DNA from 2 places in the Priestia sp. TSO9 genome. Region 2 is predicted to be linked to the other one. Evidence: riboswitches for the same ligand, from Rfam matches in the RefSeq annotation. Region 2 holds a riboswitch; the other holds the start of a gene.

Region 1 (3,180 bases), on a different contig from region 2:
GCAACAACAATGTTTGGATGTACAATCGATGATGTCAGCATTTTTCTATTAATCAAAGCGGTTGCTTGCTTGGCTAGCTGATTTCGTTTTGCGTCATCTACGGTTGAATTTAACTGTTCTATCATTTTTGTTAGCGTATCGTCATTAATTCGACTGGCATTTAAACCACCGCCCGGCAAATAGTTCGTGCTTAAATAATAGCTGGCATCCCCTCTAGGTGCTGTGATAAGGCTGTACAATGCTAAATCCCAATCATCTTTTGCCATTACATATTCATCGCTATCTTCAACTAGGTGAATTTTAATAGAAATTCCTAACTCTTTGGCATTAGACTGTATAAGCTGAGCAATTAAAGGCAGTTCTGGCAGAGAGCTGTATGTGACAAGAGAGAGCGATAGTGGCTTTCCATTTTTGATTGCTTTGTCATTTTTGATTTGATAGCCTGCTTTCTCTAAATATTTTTTAGCAGATGTCATACCTCTTTGCTCGTTAGCAGTATTATCAGCAAAAGGAAATTGAGATAAAAATGGACCTCGAGCCGCTGCCGCTTGATTGTTCATTATGCTGCTGACAATTTCTTTTCGGTTCAATAAGGTATCGATAGCTTTTCTTACATTTTCGTCTTTTAATGCGTCATTGGTTTGGTTATAAAGCAATAAATGAGTACGCACACTAGGTACTCCGCTTACTTTGAAAGACGAATTCGCTTGTAAAGTGCTCAAGCTTTCTAAAGGCGGCCGATAAATAATATCGGCTGTCCCGGACTGAAGAGCTGCAACTCGCGCATTTGCATCTTCGTTAAATGCAAAGATCGCATTTTTCAATTTCACTTTTCCATTCCAATAATGTTCATATCTTTCTAACTTCACTTGATTTCCTTGATCGAAAGTCAAAACGTGAAATGGACCTGTACCAATGGGCTTCTTAGCTATATTAGAAACATCAACATCTATAATAGCTGTGTTTGGATGCACTAACTCAGAAGGGAATTTAGGCATTGGTTCTTTTAATGTAATTGTCAGCGCATGACCGTTCGATTTCATTTCTTTAATATTTAAAGTGTTTTTCATCGCATAACTTTGATCTATCGTTCTTTGAAGAGAAGACTTAACAGCATTTGCATCCAGCGCTTTTCCATTTTGAAACGTGATGTTCTTTCTTATCATAAATGTCCATGTAAGGCCGTTATCTTTCGTTTCCCACTTTTCAGCAAGCCAAGGCTTTATTTTTAAATCGTCGCTGATTTTAACAAGCGTCTCCCCTACTCCCGCACGAACTGCTGTATAATTATCGTCGGTATGAGGATCAAGCGTTGCAGATGTAAAATTAAATAAAAACGTCACACTTTTATCCGTTTTCTTTCTTTCTTTTATACTTATGCTCTCTTCATTAGGAGCGCAAGCAGTGAGGCAAAGTAACACAAGAAATATCATAGATACGAGCTTTTTATTATTTATCATTGATTTTCCCACCTTCTATTTTAATACAAAAAAAAGCACTTCTAAAAAGAAGTGCTTGTCTTCACAACAAATTCAGATAAACGTATCCCTTGTTTATCTTATTTTTGATTCTGCCAAAACACCTCCCTATCCTCGTAGGTTATTGTGTGCTGAGATTTATGGCAGGTCTCCTGGCTTCAAGTCATTGCCTTATACCGCCTTCCCGTCTCTAAATAGACAGTGGCTTTTTGACATAAGGCTCCTTGTTACAGTGGCGGGACCGCTCCGGATTTGCACCGGATTCCCTTTTAAGGCAATTGAAAAACAATTGCCACCATAAAAGCTGGTTATTTAATTTAGTAGCGTGCTCTTGAAACTCTAGAAGTAGAAGCTGATGGTGAAACATCTTCATCATCAAATCCAGTGGCAATAACGGTTACCATCATTTCGTCCTTTAAATCTTCATTAATCACAGATCCAAAAATCATATTTAAGTCCTGATCAGAAGCAGACGTGACAATATCTGCTGCTTCCTGTACTTCGTAAAGACTCAAGCTGCTGCCGCTCGTAATGTTCAACAGCACGCCTCTTGCTCCATCAATCGATGCATCTAGCAGCGGACTAGAAATGGCTTTTTTTGCTGCTTCAATTGCCCGGTCTGATCCGGAAGCTCGTCCGATACCCATAAGCGCAAATCCTTGATTAGACATGATTGTTTTTACATCAGCAAAGTCAAGGTTAATCAGCCCCGGAACAGCGATTAAATCTGAAATACCTTGAATACCTTGGCGAAGAACATTATCTGCTTCACGGAATGCTTCAAGCATAGGCGTCTTTTTATCGACAATTTCAAGCAAGCGGTCGTTTGGAATCACAATAAGGGTATCTACCGATTCATTCATCGCAGTAATACCCCCTACTGCTTGCTTCGTACGTTTATTTCCTTCAAACTTGAACGGGCGAGTGACTACTCCAATTGTTAAAGCATTTAGTTCACGGGCAATTTGGGCAATAACCGGAGCTGCTCCAGTACCGGTTCCTCCGCCCATGCCAGCTGTTACGAATACCATGTCTGCGCCTTGCAGTACTTCTTGAATTTGTTCTCTGCTTTCTTCGGCTGCTTCTCTTCCTACTTCTGGATTAGCTCCTGCACCTAATCCTCGCGTTAAGGCCGCACCAATCTGCATTTTCACATCTGCTTTAGATAAGTTAAGCGCCTGAGCATCCGTATTAACGGCGATAAATTCTACTCCTTGGACACCGTGTTCAATCATACGGTTAACGGTGTTATTTCCTCCACCGCCAACCCCAATTACTTTAATTCGCACTAACGGCGATACATCTGCATCAAATCCAAACATTCTAAGTTCCTCCTCAATGATCAAAATTACTTTCTCTTATTATCCGAAAAAACACGTGAAGAACCTTTTACTCCTATGTTTAACGCGTAACTGTTCTTTTGTTTTACAGATTTTATACACTTCTCTTTTAACCTTTAAATCTTTACATCTTTATGTAAATTTATTGTTGTTCTAAAATTAGTACGCCGAACTCTTTTATGGTTTTTCCACTCAAAATGGCATATAAGCTTATTGTATCATTCATTTGACAGATGTCTGTATTTAATTTTGAGTAAGATGTGACTAAGAGAATAATATTTTTATAGACAAAATGAGAAAAAGCCCTTAGAAATAAGGGCTTCTCTAGATAATAAACCGTTTTATAATTTCCCAGTTAAGAA
Region 2 (3,180 bases):
TGCTCGTACGATACATCTCCGTAAATAAGCGGCGGCTTCACGCAGCGAGAACCGTAAGATTGCACCCAGCCAAACTTCGTAAACTGAAAGCCTCCTAATTTCTCACCGAAGTATTCGACCATGTCCGTACGCTCAAACTCTCCGTGCACAAGGACATCTAAGCCGATGTTTTCTTGAATTTCGATCCATTTTTTTATTTCCTCGTTAATGTACGCTTCATATGCTTCATCGCTTAACTCGCCTTTACGCCATTTTAGACGCTCTTTTCGCACTTCTTTTGTTTGCGGAAAGCTTCCAATCGTTGTCGTTGGAAGAAGCGGCAGTTGAAAAGCTTCTTGCTGAACGCGCTGACGTACGTCAAACGGCGCTTGTCGCTCTGCTTTATAGCTATGCAGCTGCTTCAGCTCTTTTTGCACGTCTTGATGATTTCGAAAAGATGATCCATTTAATGCTTGAATTGCCTGTTTGTTTACGCTTATTTCTTCTTCTATTGCTTCTTTTCCTTGCTGCACCGCTTTTGTTAAAAGCGTGATTTCCTTCAGCTTTTCATCTGCAAAAGACAGTGCGTTTTTTAGAATTGGCTCAATGGTTTTTTCGCTTTTCACCGTGACAGGAACATGTAATAAACTTGATGAAGGCTGCAGAATCAAACGGTCTTTTGATACGGCTTTTTCAATTTCACTGATCGTTAAAAGCTGTTCGTCCAAATTTTCACGCCAAATGTTTCGTCCGTCAATCACTCCTGCTGCCAGCACTTTATCAGTTGGAAAACCATATTTATTAAGAGCCGTGAGATTTTCGCCTCGGTCATGCACAAAGTCTAAACCGATTCCTTCAACAGGAAGAGACACAACTTCTTTGTAGTGATCAACGCTGTCAAAATACGTTTGCAAAATGACTTTTACATTCGGTGACGCTTCCTTCAAAGTTTGATAGACTTCTGTGTACAGTGCCAGGTCTTCTTTTGATAGCGTTGTAGCTAAAACCGGCTCATCTATTTGTACCCACTCTACTCCTTCTGCCTGCAGCTCCGCTAAGATAGTTGCATAAAGCGGAACAAATTGTTCAACTACTTCTTTAAACTCACTTTTTTTATATCCTTTTGACAGCTTCACAAATGTTACTGGACCTAAAATAACGGGCTTGCCTTCAATATTCAGCTTCTGTTTTGCTTCTTTGTAAAATTGAAGCGGGCGATTTTCTACAAGTGCGGGCGTACATTTGTCAAGCTCTGGTACGATGTAGTGATAATTTGTGTTAAACCATTTTGTCATCGTAGAGGCTACCGCACCTTTTGTTCCTCGCGCGATGTCAAAATACGTTTCAAGCGATACCGGTCCTCCGTCATAATCAAAGCGCTTTGGCACTAGACCAAACATAGTCGCTGTATCTAGCACATGATCGTATAAGCTAAAATCGCCGACTGGAATTAATTCAATCCCTGCGTCACGCTGTTTTTTCAGATTCACTAGACGAAGAGCTTCAATTTCCTGCAAAAAGATATCTTTCTCTAGTTTTCCTGCCCAAAACTGCTCAAGCGCTTTTTTCCATTCTCGTTTTTCACCAATTCTTGGATAACCTAAGTTTGAACTTTTTACACTGCTCATTTTTTCCACTCCCTGTATATTTTTTATCGATAAACTAAAAAATCTCTCTTTTCGAAATGAAAAGAGAGATGATACGCATACTTAACTAAAGTTGAGATATCCTGTTTTTCTCAACACGTATTCCTCACTCCTCTCTATATCCCGTAGAGCTTAAGTGCATACAACAGGCAGGTCTCCTGACTTAGGTTCATCGCTTCCTATCCCTTCCCATTTCAATATGAAACAGTGGTTAATAAGTTGCTCCCCATTACAGTGGCGGGACCGCGCCGGCTTTTCACCGGTCTTCCCTTTTAAGCTGCATACATTCGTTACACAGCACCTGATGCATTTTTATAAAATTGTTCATTCAAAACATATTCACATAAAATAAAAAGCCTCTCTATCATGAATAGAGAGGCATAGTATCTATGAAATCCTCTCTTATTTTTCAAAGCTGTACGCTTTGCAGGATGTAGCACCTTTTCAACAAAAATGTTAAATGGTTGCCGGGCTTCACAGGGCCAGTCCCTCCGCCTCTCTCAATAAGAGTTTTAATTGTTTATAATATTTTGAATGTAGAGTCATCTTAACACCTTAGATTTATGTTGTCAAAAATTTTTTTAAAAAATCAGTTTTCAGGAGGCGTTGACGCTAATTTTTGCCTTAATAATTTGTAATCATCTTTTCGATGTGTTTCGATTAAATCTTTTGCTCCCTGGTGATATCCTGACGAATAAATGTACTCTACCGCTGTTTCGATAAGCTTTCTTTTTTCTTCGGCACACTCCCGGTCCATTAGGGGGAACAGTCTACCTAAAAGGTCATTTAAATCTTCCTTGATAAAACGATCAAGTCCTTCTTGCATCTTTTCATTTGCCATGATTGCTCCTCCATTTGCTGTGTATGTTCTAAGCCTCTATAAACAGGCATTTCACTGTAAATTTTAAGATAAAGTTAAGTCATTAAACAGTATATCAAGTGAATGTTTTTCTTCAATTACATATGTAATACAAATATATGACAAATATAGAGAATATATCATCATTCATTATCTATTATAACGTTTGACTGAGCCTTCTGCTACAAGGTTTCGTACGGTTTTCCAAAAGAGGTTGAGACATCACGAAATGAATCTAATCTAAAGACAAATGGGTACATGAGCTGAATCACTTTTGACACCGCTGTTGATTTCCGTACAAGACTTCGCTTTCCGCGGGCGGTCGCTGAGCCTCCTCGTCACATACGTTCCTGTGGGGTCTCACCTGTTCCGCTTTTCCCGCAGGAGTCTTCGTCTTGTCCTCCAATCACCTGCTAGAAAGACCTATACACATGAAACCTACGTTTACCCTAACAAAAAAGCGAACCACTAATCACACATCTTGATCGATGATTCGTTTCACTTCGTCCAAAACCCTTTTGTTCCAGCCTCTTTTTTTGAACCTAGCTTTCTACTTTCTTGTTTTTACAAACAATTTCTTCGAGGTCCTCCAAAATCCTTCCAAAGAAGAGGACCTAAAATGTCGTACCTGCTTACAAAAAACTCTGTAAAATTATAATTATTTAAAATTAAAGGCGGCTCAAAATCAAGGGGAGC

The links. Region 2 has a riboswitch for cobalamin ahead of metE (5-methyltetrahydropteroyltriglutamate--homocysteine S-methyltransferase). Riboswitches for the same ligand answer to the same signal wherever they lie in the genome.
Region 1: linked by a shared signal. The riboswitch ahead of nikA (nickel ABC transporter substrate-binding protein) and the one ahead of metE (5-methyltetrahydropteroyltriglutamate--homocysteine S-methyltransferase) in region 2 are both predicted to bind cobalamin.

Annotation. Positions count from the first base shown of each region.
Region 1 is NZ_JAJEKD010000008.1:34,706-37,885, reverse strand. It holds gene nikA (nickel ABC transporter substrate-binding protein) at 1-1,460, opposite strand, end outside; cobalamin riboswitch at 1,604-1,793, opposite strand; gene ftsZ (cell division protein FtsZ) at 1,796-2,800, opposite strand; gene LJC66_RS02360 (tautomerase family protein) at 3,160-3,180, opposite strand, start outside.
Region 2 is NZ_JAJEKD010000015.1:650,671-653,850, forward strand. It holds gene metE (5-methyltetrahydropteroyltriglutamate--homocysteine S-methyltransferase) at 1-1,607, opposite strand, end outside; cobalamin riboswitch at 1,757-1,945, opposite strand; SAM riboswitch class I at 2,025-2,135, opposite strand; gene LJC66_RS18440 (hypothetical protein) at 2,215-2,466, opposite strand; partial or broken gene LJC66_RS27980 (hypothetical protein) at 2,667-2,894, opposite strand; gene LJC66_RS18445 (metallophosphoesterase family protein) at 3,049-3,180, opposite strand, start outside.